3 regions of the Mesorhizobium sp. WSM4887 genome follow, and region 1 is predicted to be linked to each of the others. Evidence: riboswitches for the same ligand, from Rfam matches in the RefSeq annotation. Region 1 holds a riboswitch; each other region holds the start of a gene.
What was found. A riboswitch is a leader RNA that binds a small molecule or an ion and turns the genes downstream of it on or off. The one in region 1 is predicted to bind thiamine pyrophosphate.
Positions count from the first base shown of each region.

Region 2: linked by a shared signal. The riboswitch ahead of thiB (thiamine ABC transporter substrate binding subunit) and the one ahead of thiC (phosphomethylpyrimidine synthase ThiC) in region 1 are both predicted to bind thiamine pyrophosphate.
Region 3: linked by a shared signal. The riboswitch ahead of thiC (phosphomethylpyrimidine synthase ThiC) and the one ahead of thiC (phosphomethylpyrimidine synthase ThiC) in region 1 are both predicted to bind thiamine pyrophosphate.

Region 1 covers NZ_JARTVP010000021.1:4,066-9,908, forward strand. Annotated here, with positions in the region: gene P9230_RS31165 (metallophosphoesterase) at 1-690, opposite strand, end outside; gene P9230_RS31170 (hypothetical protein) at 1,182-1,445, shown strand; TPP riboswitch at 1,763-1,879, shown strand; gene thiC (phosphomethylpyrimidine synthase ThiC) at 1,983-3,818, shown strand; gene thiO (glycine oxidase ThiO) at 3,815-4,816, shown strand; gene thiS (sulfur carrier protein ThiS) at 4,785-4,982, shown strand; gene P9230_RS31190 (thiazole synthase) at 4,984-5,757, shown strand; gene P9230_RS31195 (thiamine phosphate synthase) at 5,754-5,843, shown strand, end outside.
Region 2 covers NZ_JARTVP010000003.1:116,181-122,023, reverse strand. Annotated here, with positions in the region: gene thiP (thiamine/thiamine pyrophosphate ABC transporter permease) at 1-947, opposite strand, end outside; gene thiB (thiamine ABC transporter substrate binding subunit) at 1,152-2,162, opposite strand; TPP riboswitch at 2,205-2,320, opposite strand; gene P9230_RS14160 (thiamine diphosphokinase) at 2,460-3,104, shown strand; gene P9230_RS14155 (ABC-F family ATP-binding cassette domain-containing protein) at 3,106-4,920, shown strand; gene P9230_RS14150 (homocysteine S-methyltransferase family protein) at 4,937-5,843, opposite strand, start outside.
Region 3 covers NZ_JARTVP010000001.1:1,172,255-1,178,097, reverse strand. Annotated here, with positions in the region: gene P9230_RS05620 (thiamine phosphate synthase) at 1-20, opposite strand, end outside; gene P9230_RS05615 (thiazole synthase) at 17-790, opposite strand; gene thiS (sulfur carrier protein ThiS) at 794-991, opposite strand; gene thiO (glycine oxidase ThiO) at 988-1,956, opposite strand; gene thiC (phosphomethylpyrimidine synthase ThiC) at 1,953-3,773, opposite strand; TPP riboswitch at 3,886-3,997, opposite strand; gene P9230_RS05595 (beta-galactosidase) at 4,279-5,843, opposite strand, start outside.

The DNA.
Region 1 (5,843 bases):
ACGCGAGATGTATGGCGTGTCCATCTGACCGTAATACTCGTCGTCGGACGCCTCCTTGTCTGGATCGCTGGGAGGTGTCGCGGGCGAATGTCCCGAGATGTCCGGCGAGCCGAGATCTAGAGGCTCTGTAGAAGGACTGAGTGCCTCGAGACGATCACGAAGGAACGCGGGAAGGTTTTGAAGCTCCCAACTGCCTATCGCTGTGTTGACGAGGATGAAGTTTGCGCCTGCGGATCCTGTCGGAAGTCTGAAGTGCACGGGTTGGTCCACGGGAACGGTCTGCCAACCCAAGCGGGCGGCTAAACTCGCCATTTCGCTGAATTTCTCAGTCGGTCCAAGTTCGCGCGCGTCATCACGGTTCACATCGTGATTTCCCGGTACGAATATCAACGGAAGCGCCTTTGAACTGCGTCCCTGTGCGCGGCAGAGCAACGTGAAATGCTGGAATGCCGAAGCAATGAAGGTCTTGTCGCCACGGCTCGTGAAATCCCCCATGAAGGCGATCGAATCCAAGGGCTTCGAAGTCGTCAGCCGCCGAAGTTTCGTCAAGACGGCACGCAGCGAAGACGCGCGTAGCTTCTGCGTTATTTTCGGAGCGAACTTGCTATCCTTGGCATCGATGTTGCTAGAGGAAGGATGCCAGTCCGGATAGTGAATATCGCCTACTTGAAGGATTCGCACCCGCCGCATAACTCGCCCCCCTGCCGAGAGCCATAGACTAATCCGTTCGCTTTTGCCAAGCGCGAACGATCATCCGCAGTGTCCTTAACGAGGTAGCCTGCACTTTTCGAGAATTGCCACGGCGGCTATTTTTCGGCTGTGAAGCACACGAGACCCGTGACGTGAGACCCAGTTGCTCAATGCCCAGTTGCTCAATGAGCTTTCTTACGAATAAGGGAGAATTTCCGCGGCCGGACTATCTCTGAGCGAGCGTGCATGACTGCCAACGGAAGGTCTTGCACGCACCCTTGCGATCTTGAGCAATGGTCGCCATGACTTTCTTCTTGCAGGCTTTTGAGTGGCCCAGCCTGCGATCACCAGACCCCACCGATTCTAAAGAGCGTGGCAGATGGGATAGTCGAGGTTGCCCGTGCACAGTCACGCTCAGGGCTTGCGCCGCCCAGAGGACACGCTGAAAAGGCAGATTGGGGCGCAAGCACGCCATTCACGAGAGGTTCGACATGAAGACCATGCAAGAAAAAGACATTCCGGCATTCGTACAAGCAGTTGTGGACGCCGGCTGCAAAATTTGCGCGATTGGCAACTTGGGATACGTCTTTGGCGATGCTGATTTCACGCCAGCGCAACGGAGGGCCGTCGAGCCACAGCTGCGTAGGATTGCTGAAATCTACGGCGAACGCGATCATCTCATGAACGAGATAGCTGTATATCTGCGGTCGATCGGACGCCATGTCGAGGTTGAGCCGAAGACAGGTATTTCCTGATGGCCGTGATCGCGAGAAGCCGTCTTCCAACCTCTGAATCCTAAAGGAGGTGACCCCCAAGGCCGTTCGTCACCTTCGACCAGAATAACCACATCCGTGACCGCCTGAGCTACTTGGTCGATACGCGCACATGGCCAATACAGTTTCTCCATCCTTCACGAAGCGAATGAGGCTTTGGCCATTCAGCCCCGGTCTACGGGGCGTGACTTGTCCCCGATGCATGCGCGAGCTCTCCGCCCGGCTGGCCGCCGGTCGTCGCCACCGGCCGAAGGCGCCCGAATGCGCTTGACAAGATAGCGTCAGCCCGTTCAACCTAAGGCATTCACCAGGGGAGTCCCGGCAAGGGGCTGAGATACTGCTGGCTTTCGCGGCGCAGTGACCCGTTGAACCTGATCCAGTTCATACTGGCGTAGGGACGGTGCAAGCGCTTTGCGGGAGTTTACGCCCGAGGTCCTGTTGCAGCAGGTCTACAGAAGCGTCTTTTCATCCTTCCGGCACAGAACTGGGTCTCCAATGCATGAGCAAAGGAGCCTCACGATGAATGCCCTCACCCCCGCCGTATCGACGGGACCACTGCCCGCCTCGCGGAAAATCCACAAGCCCGGCGTCCTCTACCCGCAGATCAGGGTGCCGATGCGCGAGATTTCCGTCCATCCGACGGCCGGCGAACCGCCCGTCACCGTCTACGATCCGTCCGGCCCCTACACCGATCCATCAGTCGAAACCAGCATCGAAAAAGGCCTTGCCCGGCTTCGCCACGAATGGGTCACGGCGCGTGGCGATGTCGAAGCCTATGACGGCCGCCACGTCCGGCCGGAAGACAATGGATTCGCCACCGGCGAGCGCCTGACACCGGAATTTCCGATACGCAATCGGCCGCTCAAGGCCAAGCAGGGCAAGGCGGTGACCCAACTTGCCTATGCGCGCGCCGGCATCATCACGCCAGAAATGGAGTTCGTAGCCATCCGCGAGAATCTCGGCCGCGAGGTGATGCGCGGCAAGCTGCAACGCGACGGCGAAGCCTTCGGCGCGGCGATCCCAGATTTCGTCACACCCGAATTCGTGCGCGACGAGGTGGCGCGCGGGCGCGCAATCATTCCCGCCAACATCAATCATCCCGAGAGCGAGCCGATGATCATCGGTCGCAATTTTCTGGTCAAGATCAACGCCAACATCGGTAACTCGGCTGTCACATCGTCGATGGCCGAAGAGGTCGAAAAAATGGTCTGGGCTATCCGCTGGGGCGCGGACACGGTGATGGACCTGTCGACCGGCCGCAACATCCACAACATCCGCGACTGGATCGTGCGCAATGCGCCGGTGCCGATCGGTACGGTGCCGCTCTATCAGGCGCTGGAAAAGGTCAACGGCATCGCCGAGGATCTGAACTGGGAGGTCTACCGCGACACGCTGATCGAGCAGGCCGAGCAAGGCGTCGACTATTTCACCATCCACGCCGGCGTGCGGCTGCACTACATCCCGCTGACCGTCGACCGGGTCACGGGCATCGTCTCGCGCGGCGGCTCGATCATGGCCAAATGGTGCCTGCACCATCACCGGGAGAGCTTCCTCTACGAGCATTTCGAGGAGATCTGCGACATCGCCAGAGCCTATGACGTCTCCTTCTCGCTCGGCGACGGCCTTCGTCCCGGTTCAATCGCCGATGCGAACGACGCGGCGCAATTCGCCGAACTGGAAACACTTGGAGAACTCACCAAGATTGCCTGGGCAAAGGACTGCCAGGTGATGATCGAAGGCCCGGGCCATGTCCCCATGCACAAGATCAAGCAGAACATGGACAAGCAGCTCGCAGTGTGCGGTGAGGCGCCGTTCTACACGTTGGGGCCGCTGACGACCGACATCGCGCCGGGCTATGACCACATCACCTCAGGGATAGGTGCCGCCATGATAGGCTGGTTCGGCACCGCAATGCTTTGCTACGTCACGCCGAAAGAGCATCTCGGCCTTCCCGACCGCAACGACGTCAAGATTGGCGTGATCACCTACAAGATAGCCGCCCATGCAGCCGATCTGGCGAAGGGCCATCCGGCAGCGAAAACCAGGGATGATGCCCTTTCGCGCGCGCGCTTCGAGTTCCGCTGGGAGGACCAGTTCAACCTGTCGCTCGACCCCGAAACCGCACGGTCCTTCCACGACCAGACCTTGCCCAAGGAGGCGCACAAGCTGGCACATTTTTGTTCGATGTGCGGGCCGAAATTCTGCTCCATGCGCATTTCCCACGACATCCGTGCCGAGGCCCAGAAGGAAGGCATGGCGGCAATGGCGGCAAAATACCGGGAGGGCGGCGATCTCTACATGCAGGCGGACGAGACTGGCGTACCGGTCGTGCCAGAGGCTCCCAAACCATCATGAGGGTGCTCGTCAAAGGGGCCGGCGTTGCCGGCCTCACCGTCGCTTTCGAACTCGCCGCCCGCGGCGCGACGGTCACCGTCGCCGAGATGCGGCATGGCCTTGGTGGCAACGCGTCGTGGTTCGCCGGCGGCATGCTGGCGCCATGGTGCGAGCGCGAAAGCGCGGAGCAGCCGGTGCTGGATCTCGGACGCGATGCTGCCGACTGGTGGGATGCGGTGCTGTCGGGTCAGGTGACACGGGCCGGGACATTGGTCGTGGCCGCGCCGCGTGATGCCGGTGAGCTTGACCGGTTCGCCAGTCGCACGTCAGGGCATCGGCGCGTCGATGAAAACGAAATTGCGCTCCTGGAACCCGACCTCGCCGGCCGCTTCCGGCGTGGATTGCTCTTCCCCGACGAGGCTCACCTCGACCCACGCCCGGCGATGGCGGCACTTCATGACAAGCTTGCGACCATGGGTGTCAAATTCCACTTCGGCTGCGACGCCCGGCCTGTTTCGGGATTCGCCCGTCAGATAGACTGCATGGGAATGGCAGCGGCCGATGACAGGCTGCGCGGTGTTCGCGGCGAAATGCTGATCCTTCGCACGCCTGATGTCTCGCTGTCGCGGCCGGTCCGTTTGCTTCATCCACGCTTTCCGCTTTATGCCGTGCCGCGCACCGATCACCGTTTCATGATCGGAGCGACGATGATTGAAAGCCAGAGCGCCGGACCGGTGACGGCGCGTTCCATGATGGAGCTGCTGGGCGCCGCCCATGCCCTCCATCCGGCCTTTGGTGAGGCCGAGATCGTTGAAACCGGTGTGGGTGTCCGTCCGGCATTTCCCGACAATTTGCCACGCGTCGAAACAGACGGTGAGATCATCGCGATCAACGGTCTTTATCGTCACGGTTTTCTCCTCGCCCCCGCCATGGCGCGCCAGGCTGCCGACCTGGTTTTCAGTCAAGACAGAACCAAGGAGCATGCTCATGAAACTGATGGTCAACGGCGAGGCGCGTGAGATTGCCGCCACCACGCTGGCCGAGTTGCTTGCCGCGCTCGACTATGAGGGCGATTGGCTCGCCACCGCCGTCAACAGCGACCTCGTGCACAAAGCCAACCGCGCGGAGTTCCAGTTGAGCGACGGCGACCGGATCGAAATCCTCTCGCCCATGCAGGGCGGCTAGCATGTTGGAGCTTTATGGAACCGAGCTTTCGTCGCGCCTGCTTCTCGGCACGGCTCAGTATCCTTCGCCGGCCATCCTTGCCGATGCAGTCAAGGCATCGGGCACGTCGGTGGTGACCGTCTCGTTGCGGCGTGAGATGGCGGGCGGTAGGGCCGGCGAACAATTCTGGTCGTTGATCCGCTCGCTGGGCGCCAGAACCCTGCCCAATACCGCCGGCTGCCTCTCCGTCAAGGAAGCCGTCACCACCGCGAAAATGGCGCGCGAGGTCTTCGGCACCAACTGGATCAAGCTCGAAGTGATCGGCAATCACGACACGCTACAGCCGGATGTGTTCGGTCTGGTTGAAGCCGCCCGCATCCTGTGCGAGGACGGCTTTGCGGTATTCCCCTATACCACCGACGATCTCGTTGTCGCCGAGCGGCTGCTGGAAGCGGGCTGCAAGGTCCTGATGCCGTGGTGCGCACCGATCGGTTCCGCCTTGGGACCGGTCAACATGACGGCGCTGCGCTCGATGCGCGGATATTTCCCTGGCGTCCCGCTGATTGTGGATGCGGGGCTCGGACGGCCGTCGCACGCGGCCACCGTCATGGAACTCGGCTTTGACGCCGTGCTCCTGAACACAGCGGTCGCCAAGGCGGCAGATCCGGTCGGCATGGCGCGTGCTTTCGGTAAGGCGGTCGACGCCGGTCGTGAGGCGTTCAGTTCGGGAATGCTCGAACCGCGCGACGTCGCCGTGCCATCGACACCGATGGTCGGCAGGGCCGTTTTTTCATGAAGCTCGATCCCTTCTACCTGATCGTCGACAGCGCCGCCTGGATCGAAAGGTTGGCGCCGCTCGGCGTCAAGCTGATTCAGCTTCGC
Region 2 (5,843 bases), on a different contig from region 1:
TCCAGCCCGGCGAGCACGGTCGCCGCCATCGGTGCGGCGACGAACAGCAGCGCAAGCACGATGAGGCCGGCATTCAACACGGCCTCGGTGGTGCTGGTCGCAAGATAGCGGCGTGGCGCTACCGGCAGATTCGCATCGCCGACCGTGTTGGCGCCGAGTCGCGTCAGCATGGCGACCACGACGAAGGTCAGCACGATCTGCAGAAACGTTAGTGTCACGGCCCGCGCGGGATCGAAATCGAAGCGCAGCGCCTGGTAGATCGCGACCTCTAGCGTCGTCGCCGCCGGCCCGCCACCCAGCGTCAGTACGATTGTGAAGGAGGTGATGCACAGCATGAAGACCAGCCCGGCGACCCCCGGCAGCACCGTGCGCAGCGCCGGCCATTCGATCAGCCGGAAGGCCGACCGAGCGTCCATACCGAGCTGGCTCGCCAGCCGCCACTGGTCGGCCGGCACGGTGCCGAGCGCCTCGAGGAACAGCCGCGTGGCCAATGGCAGGTTGAAGAAGACATGCGCGACCAGGATGCCGGAAAGGCCGTAAATGCCCGGCCATTCCCCACCGCCGAACGTGCCGAGGATGCCGGCAAAATAACCGGCACGGCCGTAGAGCGCCAACACGCCGAGCGCGGCGACGATGGCCGGCAGCGCCAGCGGCACCGTGAACAACTGCAGGATCAGGCGACGTCCGGGAAAGTTCGTTTGCCTGGACAGGGCGCGGCCGACGAACACTGCCGGCAAGACCGAAAGCAATGTCGACAGCAGCGCCTGCCAAAGCGTGAAGCGGGCGACGCGGAGCAGATAGCTGTCGAAGGCCGCGGCAGCGCTGGACGGACCGCTCGCGCCTTCGAGGATCAGGCCGGCGAAGGCGCCGCCGATGAGCAAAGTGATGGCGACAAGGGCGATGATGCCGGCGGTGATGCGAGGGTCAGGGCGCGGCGTGGATTGCACGCTGCACCACGTTGGCTCGAGCTAGCGAACGCCACGTTCCGTCGCACCCCCCTCTGTCCTGCCGGACATCTCCCACTCTAGGAGGGAGATTGGCAGCTTTGCCGCTCTTCCTACACCGTCGGCGGCTAGCGAAATCACCGATCCCCCTTTGCGGGGGAGATGGCCGGCCGGACAGAGGGGGGTGCTCAAGCGCCATCCTGCGTCCTACTTGCTCATCGCCGCCAGCCATTCATCCACCCAGGCCTTGCGGTTGGCCGCCACCTCGTCCGGGCTGAACAGCAGGGTTTTGGTCGGCTTCACCAGCTTTTCGAAGGCCGGGTTGAGCGGCTTGTCGGTCTTGCCGGCCGGGAACATCCAGTTGGTCTCCGGGATGATGTCCTGGAACTTGGGCCCGGTCATGAAGGCTATGAATTTTTCCGCCAGCGGGTTCTTCGCGCCGGTTTTGGTGATGCCGGCGACCTCGATCTGCAGATATTCGCCCTCCTCGAAGGACGCCGCCTGATAGCGCTCGGTGTTCTCGGCCACCATGTGGTAGGCCGGCGAAGTGGTATAGGAGAGAACCATCGGCGCCTCGCCCTTGGTGAACAGACCATAGGCCTCGCTCCAGCCCGGCGTCACGGTCAGCACCTTCGGCTTCAGCTTGGCCCAGGCTTCCGGCGCCTTGTCGCCATAGACCGACTTGACCCACAGCAGCAGCCCGAGGCCCGGCGTCGAAGTGCGCGGATCCTGGATAATGATCTTGTCGGGGCCGGCGCCCTCGACCAGTTCCTTCAAGCTCTTCGGCGGGGTCTTCAGCTTTTCGGTGTCGTAGACGACGGCGAAATAGCCGTAGTCGAAAGGCACGAAAGTGTCGTCTTTCCAGCCGCCGGGCACATTCAAATCGGCCACCGCGCCATGCGGCGCGAATAGGCCGCTCGCCTTGGCATCCGCGGTCAGGTTGGTATCGAGGCCGAGCACGACATCGGCCTTGGTGCCGGCGCCCTCCAACTTGACGCGGTTGAGCAGTGCCACGCCGTCGGCAACCGAGACGAATTCGAGATCGCAGCCGCATTCGGCCTCGAATTCCTTCTTCACCGCGGGCCCGGGACCCCAGTCGGCGGTGAAGCTTTCGTAGGTGTAGACGGTAAGCTTGTCTTTCGCCTCGGCAGGCCCGACGCCCACCAAAAGCGAAACAAGGCCGGCTGCAAGAACAAGGTTGGACAATAACGAGCGCATCGGCGCCTCCTTCGTTCGCGTTAAAGGAATTGAGGCGTCGGATGGTCCGAAGCGTCTAATCCCTCCGCCGGTACAAACCGGATCAGGTTCAGCGGGTTGGCTTTCGTTGCCTCTCAGCCGGTTCGCAAAATCAGCGTCCGGCACCCCGTTAGAGCATTTCGAGACATAGGCCCGGCCGATGCGGCGCGCAAGCGGAAGTTTCCGGGGATCATCATCGTTCACCGCGGTAGCGAAGCGCGATTCCGTTTGGACGCGCCCGCTTCCGTTTCGTGGGCCGGGCTGGTAAGGGCGACGGCCATGGGCACATTCACCATCCTGCTTGGCGGCGATCTCGTCCGCACGCCTCGCCTCGATCGCCAGATCGAAGGCTCCCGCATCATCGCCGCCGATGCCGGTATCGGCCATGCCCATATGCTTGGCCTCCTGCCGGAGCTCTGGGTCGGAGATTTCGACTCGGTACCGCCAAACCTGCCGGAGAATCTGGCCGCCGTGCCGCGCAAGATTTTCCCGACCGAGAAGGACATGACCGACGGCGAGCTCGCCATTGCCGAGGCGCTGGCGCGCGGCGCCACCAGCCTGGTGCTGGCCGGCGCCTTCGGCGGCAAGCGCGCCGATCATGCCTTTCTGCATTTGGCTCTGAGCGTGCGGCTGGCCGAGGCGGGCATGACCGTGCTGCTGACCAGCGGCGCGCAGGAAGGCGTGCCGATCCTGCCGGGCAAAGCCGGCTTCGACTACGCCGAGGGCACGCTGTTCTCGGTGCTCGGCTTCTCCGACCTCGCCGGCCTGACGGTCTCAGGCGCCAAATGGCCGCTGGACGGTGTCGAGGTGGCGTTCGGCTCATCGCTTACCATATCAAATGAGATCAAGGGTCGGCTCGAGATCGCGCTCGAGCGTGGCCGGGCGCTGCTGCTCGCCCACCCCTATCCTCTTCCCGAAAGCTGACATGGCCCCGCCTCTTCTCAATCTGGATGGCATAAAACTGACTTTTGGCGGCACGCCGCTGCTCGACGGCGCGGCACTGAGCGCCTCCGCCGGCGAGAAGATCGCGCTTGTAGGCCGCAACGGTTCGGGCAAGTCGACGCTGCTCAAGATCGTCGCGGGGCTGATCGAACCGCAGGACGGCGAAGTATTCCGCCAGCCCTCGGCAACGGTGCGCTACCTGCCGCAAATGCCCGATATGGATGGCTTCGCCAGCGTGCGCGCCTATGTCGAAGCCGGCCTCGGGCCGGCCGACGACCCGCATCGCGCCACTTATCTGATGGAGCATCTCGGCCTGACCGGCGAGGAGCGGCCGAACGACCTTTCCGGCGGCGAGGCGCGCCGCGCAGCACTCGCCCGCGTCATGGCGCCGAAGCCCGATATCCTGCTCCTCGACGAGCCGACCAATCATCTCGACCTGTCGGTCATCGAATGGCTGGAAGAAGAGCTTGCCCGCACCTCGTCGGCCGTGATCCTGATCTCGCACGACCGCCGCTTTCTCGAGCGCGTCTCGCGCGCCACCGTCTGGCTCGACCGCGGCCAGACGCGCCGGCTGGACAAGGGGTTCGCGCACTTTGAGGAATGGCGCGACCAGGTGCTTGAAGAGGAAGAGCGCGAACAGCACAAGCTCGGCCGCCAGATCGTGCGCGAGGAGCATTGGCTGCGCTATGGCGTGACCGCCAGGCGCAAGCGCAACATGCGCCGACTCGGCGAGCTGCAGGCCATGCGCCAGCGTTTTCGCAGCCATCGCGGCGCCGAGGGTTCGGCGACGATGGTGGCAAGCGACGCCGCTGAATCCGGCAAGCTGGTGATCGAAGCCAAAGGCATCGAGAAGAGTTTTGGCGACCTCACCGTGGTCAAGGGCTTTTCGACCCGTATCCAGCGCGGCGACCGTGTCGGCCTTGTCGGGCCGAACGGCGTCGGCAAGACGACGCTTCTCAAGATGCTGACCGGCGAGCTGGCGCCGGATGCCGGCACTGTGCGGCTTGGCGTCAATCTGGAAATCGCAACGCTCGACCAGAAGCGCGAGGCCGTCGACCCGCAGGAGACGCTGGCGAATTACCTGACCGACGGGCGCGGCGAGAACCTTGTGGTCAATGGCGAGCAGCGCCACGTCGTCTCCTATATGAAGGATTTTCTTTTCAAGCCGGAGCAGGCGCGCACGCCGGTGCGCGAGCTTTCGGGCGGCGAGCGGGCGCGACTGCTGCTGGCCCGGGTGCTGGCACGGCCGGCGAACCTTTTGGTGCTCGACGAGCCGACCAACGACCTCGACATGGAGACGCTGGAGCTGCTGCAGGAACTGGTCGCCGGCTTTGCCGGAACGGTCGTCCTGGTCAGCCACGATCGCGATTTCCTTGACCGCACAGTCACCAGCGTGATCGCGCCCAACGGCGCCGGACGCTGGCTCGAATATGCCGGCGGCTATTCCGACATGCTGGCGCAACGCGGCGGCTCGAAGCTGGAGGAGCGCAAGGCAAGGCCGAAGGCTGAAGCGAACGAAGCGACGGCCAGGGCCGAACAGACCAGCGCTAAAAGCCCGGCCAAGAAGCTCTCCTTCAAGCAGAAGTTCGCGCTGGAATCCCTGCCGAAGAAGATCGAGGCGGTGAGCGCGTCCATCTCAAGGCTGGAGAACAATATCGCCGACCCGTCCTTCTACGAGCGCGATCCCGCATCGTTCCAGAAGACCATCGCCGCGCTCGACAAGGAGCGCATCACGCTGGCCTCACTTGAGGAAGAGTGGCTAGAGTTGGAGATGCTGCGCGAGGAGATGGAAGGCTAGCCGCTATAGGCAAGCCTCAGAGGCAGGCCTCGCAGATGGCAGCGATATGGCGTCTGTCGGTGCCGCAGCAGCCGCCGAGCACGGCTATCTGGCCGAAGCGGTCGCGCATGGCGCGGTAGCGCCGGCCGAGGTCGACAGGATCGCCTGGATCGAGTTCGGTCGCCGCATCCAGCTCGGCATGGCTTTTGGCGGAGGCGTTGGCCCGCACGCCGCGAATGCGCCTGATCCAGCGTCCGTCGCCGGCAAGGACGGCGTCGAAATGGCTCGGATGTGCGCAGTTGATCATGAAATATGCGGGAGCGCCGTCCGTTTCGTCGTCAACGGTCTCGATGGCGTCTCTCAGGCTCTCCCCCGAAGGCAGGCGTCCGTCCGTCTCGACGGTAAACGAAATCACCGACGGGAGCCCCACCGCCATCGCGGCACAGGCTATTCCGGCAGCCTCCTGCGCATAGGTCATCGTAATGGCGCTGACCATATCGGCGCTGGCATCGCGGAATGCCTTGACCTGATCGCCGTGATAGGTCTCGGCGTCGGCGGGCGACATGACTGTGTCAACGCGGTAGCCGTCGCCACGGGGCCCGACCACCCCATTGACCAGCACGGTCATGCCACGCGCAACATAGGGCGCAGCCAGCGCCCGCGCCCATGACACTGCCTGCATGTCTATGCCCGACAATGCGACTTTAGAATAGCCGAGCTTTTCGCCCCAGTCCGGATTGGCGCGCCACGTCGGAGTATCGAGCACGAAGCCGACGCCGTGTTTGTCGGCGATGTCGAGATACTGGCGGAAATAGCGGGCCAACGTCGTCCGCCCCTCCTCCTCGCCAAGAAGCGGAAAGGCGGCGAAGCAGGGCAGATCGAGGCCTTCCAGAAAAACAAGTGAGGTCTCGAGGCCGCCATCGGTCAGGAAAACGGCTTCACCC
Region 3 (5,843 bases), on a different contig from region 1:
TAAAACGGATCGAGCTTCATGAGAATGCTGCCATGCCGATGACGGGGGTGGAGGGAACGGCCATGTCGCGCGGCTCGAGCAGGCCGGCGCAATAGGCCTCGCGGCCGGCCTCGACCGCCTTGCCGAAGGCCGCGGCCATGGCGGCGGGATCGCCTGCCCTGGCGACGGCCGTGTTGAGCAACACCGCGTCGTAGCCGAGCTCCATCACGGCCGCGGCATGCGAGGGCCGGCCGATGCCGGCATCGACGATCAGCGGAATGCCGGGGAAGTGGCCTCGCAGGCTTCGCAGCGCATTGGGGTTCTGCGGCCCGCGTGCGGAGCCGATCGGCGCGCACCAGGGCATCAGGAGCCTGCAGCCGGCGTCGAGCAGGCGCTCGGCGACGATGAGGTCGTCGGTCGTATAGGGAAACACCTCGAAGCCTTCGGAGGCAAGGATCCTTGCGGCTTCGACCAATCCGAAGACGTCGGGCTGCAGCGTGTCGTGGTTGCCGATCACTTCGAGCTTGATCCAGTCCGTGCCGAACACCTCGCGCGCCATCCGCGCCGTGGTGACCGCTTCCACCACCGAGTGGCAGCCGGCGGTGTTGGGCAGCACGCGAACGCCGAGCGACTGGACAAGCGACCAGAACTGGCCGCCGGCTTTGCCGCCCGATGTTTCGCGGCGGAGCGACACGGTGACGATCTCCGTGCCGGACGCTTTCACCGCCTCCGCCATGATGGCAGGCGAGGGGTAAAGCGCGGTGCCCAGCAGAAGGCGGGACGCGAGTTTCTGTCCATAGAACTCGAGCATGGATCAGCCTCCCTTCATCGGTGAAAGGATTTCGATGCGGTCGCCATCTTTGAGCCGGCAGCGGTCGCGCTCCCTGGCCGGTACGACGTCACCGTTCAGCGCGGTTGCCAGCCAGCCGCCTTGGAAATCGAGTTCGCTGAGCAGCGCGGCAAGCGTTTCTGCCGCGACTTCATGGGCTTGGCCGTTAACGGTGAGCTTCAAGGGCAAACTCCTTTGCTCCAGGATTCCAGGATGAGGTCGGCTGCCCGCCGCGCCATGGCCGGCGCGAGCAGGAAGCCGTGGCGGTAGAGGCCGTTGATGCGAATATTCCCCCCGTCGCGCTCGACGCGAGGCAAGTTGTCGGTGAATGCGGGACGCACGCCAACACCGGTTTCGACCAGCTCGGCTTCGCCGAAGGCCGGATGCAGCGCATAGGCGGCGCCGAGCAGCTCCATGGTCGAGCGCGCGGTGATCGGGCCTTTGGCATCGCATTCGATCATCGTCGCGCCGACCATGAACAGGTTTTCCGCGCGGGGCACTACATAGACCGAGATGCGCGGATGAAGCAGCCGCACTGGCCGGGCCAGCGAGATCTCGCCCGTTCGCAGCATAAGCATCTCGCCGCGCACGCCGCGCATTTCCGGTCGCCTGTCACCGCTGCCGGTGCAATCCACCTCAATATCCTGAGATGCGGGCGCCGAGCTGCGGCCGAACTCGACGCGCGCGCCCATCCCGCGCAGCTTGTCGCGCAGGGAAAGCAGCGCCTTGCGCGGGTCGAGATGCGCTTCCTCAGCGAAGAACAGACCGCGTCCAAACCGGCCGTCGAGCGCCGGCTCGAGTGCCGCGATTTGGCTGGCGTCCAACTGCCTGAAACCGGATGTGCGGCGGCCGAACCGGTCGAGTTCGCCGGCATCGCGGGCAGACGCCAGCACCAGCGTGCCCTGGCGCGAGACATGGCCGGGCAAGGCGGCGTCCCACCAATCGGCTGCGTCGCGTCCGAGCGTCAGCACGGTCTCCTCGGCGCTCTCGCGCTCGCACCAGGGCGCGAGCATGCCGCCAGCGTGCCAAGAGGCATTGCCGGCGATCTCGAGGCGTTTCTCGACCACGGTCACATCGGCGCCGCGCGTTGCCAGCTCGTGCGCGAGTGTCAATCCGGCGACGCCAGCGCCGCGAATGAGCACCTTCATGGCGTGTCCGTGCGCTCGGGGGTGCTGTCGACAGGCATGTAGAGATCGCCGCCGTCGCGGTACTTCGCCGCCATGGCCGCGAGCCCTTCCTTCTGCGCTTCGGCGCGGATGTCGTGCGAGATCCGCATCGAGCAGAATTTGGGGCCGCACATGGAGCAGAAATGCGCCACCTTGTGCGCCTCCTTCGGCAGGGTTTCGTCGTGGAAGGCGCGCGCCGTCTCCGGATCGAGCGACAGGTTGAACTGGTCTTCCCACCGGAACTCGAAGCGCGCCCGCGACAGCGCGTCGTCCCTGATTTTGGCGGCTGGATGGCCCTTGGCGAGGTCGGCGGCGTGGGCCGCGATCTTGTAGGTGATGACGCCGGTCTTGACGTCGTCGCGGTCGGGCAGGCCGAGATGCTCCTTCGGCGTGACGTAGCAGAGCATCGCCGTTCCGAACCAGCCGATCATCGCCGCGCCGATGCCCGATGTGATGTGGTCGTAGCCGGGCGCTATGTCGGTGGTGAGCGGCCCGAGCGTGTAGAACGGCGCTTCGCCACAGACCGCGAGCTGCTTGTCCATGTTTTGCTTGATCTTGTGCATCGGCACGTGGCCGGGGCCCTCGATCATCACCTGGCAGTCCTTGGACCAGGCGATCTTGGTGAGCTCTCCGAGCGTTTCCAGCTCGGCGAACTGGGCCGCGTCATTGGCATCGGCGATCGAGCCGGGGCGAAGGCCGTCGCCGAGCGAGAACGCCACGTCATAGGCCCGGGCGATGTCGCAGATCTCCTCGAAATGCTCGTAGAGAAAACTCTCCTGGTGGTGATGCAGGCACCACTTGGCCATGATCGAGCCGCCGCGCGACACGATGCCGGTGACGCGGTCGACGGTCAGCGGGATATAGGGCAGGCGCACGCCGGCATGGATCGTGAAATAGTCCACGCCCTGCTCGGCCTGCTCGATGAGGGTGTCGCGGAACACCTCCCAGGTCAGTTCCTCGGCGACGCCGCCGACTTTCTCCAGCGCCTGGTAGATCGGCACCGTGCCGATCGGCACCGGCGAATTGCGCACGATCCATTCGCGGATGTTGTGGATGTTGCGCCCGGTCGAGAGGTCCATTACCGTATCGGCGCCCCAGCGGATCGCCCACACCATCTTCTCGACCTCTTCGGCCATCGACGAGGTGACGGCGGAGTTGCCGATATTGGCGTTGATCTTGACCAGAAAATTGCGGCCGATGATCATCGGCTCGCTTTCCGAGTGGTTGATGTTGGACGGGATGATGGCGCGGCCGCGCGCCACCTCGTCGCGCACGAATTCCGGGGTGACGAAATCGGGGATCGCGGCGCCGAAGCTCTCGCCATCGCGCTGGAGTTTCGAACGCAACTGCTCCCGGCCGAGGTTCTCGCGGATGGCGACGAACTCCATCTCAGGCGTGATGATGCCGGCGCGCGCATAGGCGAGCTGGGTGACGGCGCGGCCGCCGGCCGCGCGCAACGGTCTGTTGCGAACCGGGAATTCCGGCGTCAGGCGATCGGCTGAGACGAAGCCGTTGTCTTCCGGCTTGATCGTGCGGCCCTCGTAGCGCCCCACGTCTCCGCGCGCCTCGATCCATGCCTCGCGCAGCCGTGGCAAGCCACGCTCGATGTCGGTTTTCACCGTGGCGTCCGTGTAGGGGCCGGACGAGTCGTAGACAGTGACCGGCGGCTCGCCGGCGCTCGGGTGGACCGAGATCTCGCGCATCGGCACCCGCAGCTCCGGGTGAAGCTGACCGGGTTTGTGGACCTTCTTCGAAGCTGGGAGTTCGCCGACGGTGACGGTCGGGGTGTGGGCATTCATGAGTGAGCCTCCTTGCTCGAGTGCAACGGAGACCCAGTCCACGCGATGAGGAGGAAGTGACGCTTCGCTTAGAATGCGGGCACTGCCCGAATGCCGAAGCCGGATTGCCGACCCGCGAAGCCTCGCACCGTCCCTACGCCAGTATGAACTGGATCAGGTTCAACGGGTCACTGCGCGCGATAGCAGTATCTCAGCCCCTTGCCGGGACTCCCCTGGTGAGGCGCCTAGGTTGGACGATGCGACGCTATCCTGTCAACTCGACTTCATGACTTCTCCAGCCTCGAACAAGCGACGAGAAGTGGCGCAGCCACGCAGCTTTGGTCGAGCATCTCTTACATCGACGCCCATTGAGCCACGACCTTGCGCGCGTCGAGCTGGCAGTCGGGGCCCACTTGTCATCCGCCAAGGAAACGCTTTTGCGATCCCTTGTGGCGGCGGATTGAAGAACGCATTTTTCGCCTCGAAGAGCATCTGTTCGGCGTCTATGGACGCTGGTTCGATTTGTTCAGGACCGAATTATTGCGCAGCCGTAAGGGTCGAGTTGCAGCGTTCCTTCAACGGCCTTGCCCGTCAGCAGGTCGAGGCCCTTTGGGACGTCGGTTACGATCACGGCGACTTCCGTGGTGTTCAGCACGAACATCAGCCGGCGGTCGTCGGCTTCCCTGACAGAGACCTCCACCCCGGCAGGCAGGTCGGGCAGCAAAGGCGCTATACCGGCTTTGGCCAGCACGACATCGACAAGCTTCTCCGTCAGTTGCGGCGTGAGATACGTGCCGACATAGACAACCCGACCTTGCCCGACCTTGCGGGCGGTGATTGCCGGAGAGCCGGCGGCGAAGCGGTTCGACCAGACGCCGAGCACCTCGGTGTCAGGCGCTACGTCAAGCACCTCGTACAAATGCGCAGCCTGGAATTCTTCATTGCCAAGGGTGAACAGGTATTTGCGTTCCGCGGACGAGGCCGGGAGGGGCGGCGGTGCATAGGTGCCCATCGGAGCCGGACGAAACAGCGGAAACAGGCCGCTGCCGCCTTCGGGAACGACGCGGCCGAACTCCGCCACCCTGACGCCGCTCAGGGCTGCAAGGGCCTTGCCGGGCGCCTGCTCGCGAATGATGTGGTTGTTCTCGTCCCTCGTCCCGCTCAATGCCGATAGGATCAGCGTACCGCCGTTGCGGACGAATGTTTCAACAGCCTCGTTCCATTCATCCTTCCACATCACCCAATGCGGGACGTAGAGCGCCTTGAGCCGCGAAAGATCGTCTTCGGGATGAATGAACCCGCATGCAATGCCGTTCTGATAGCAGTGGCGATGAAGCAGCGTCGCGTCTTCGAGCGGACTGGGGAGGCCGATCGGATAGGTCTTGTGAGCCTCCTGGTTGTCGAAGTCCGCGCCGGCGATGCCGAGGTCCATGCGCACTGCGGTGCCAAGAATCTGCTCCTTCGCGGCGGCGATCTCATGGAAGAAGCGGCCTGCCTCGTCATAGCGGCGGCGCGGCACGTCGTCGTGATCGATGACGCCCATCCAGTAGATCTCGGCGCCGAAATGCGCGGGACGCCAACGAAAGAACATGACACCGTCGGCGCCGCGCGCCACCGAGGTCATGGCCATGCGACGCATCTCGCCGGGCTCCGGCGTCATCGTCGAGAAGCCGGGCTGGCTGCCGAAGCCTGAGGCCTGCTCCGGAACGATGAAGTTGCCGGAATAGGCGCGGCATATGTCGAGATGGAGGGCCTGGGTCGCGGCATGCCCGCCGGTTCGGCGCATCTCGTCATAGAGCATCGGATAGATGTCGAAGCCGATGAAATCGAGGTCCTGTCCGAACTGACCGCGGAAGTCGATGTCGGCAAGCTGGCCAAGATTGTGGAAGATGAACCAGTCCGGATTGGCGGCGCGCAGGATCTCGACCTGGTCGTGTTGGAAGGCCGCGGTCGCGGCGGCCAGAAAGCGATGGTAGTCCTGCACGTGGCCGGGGCTGGGGTAGGACGGCATGAGCGGTCTCGGCAGGTCGATCTGCGAGAAATCGTCGTAGGCCGTCGCCCAGAAGTGGCCGCCCCAGGCGAAGTTCAACG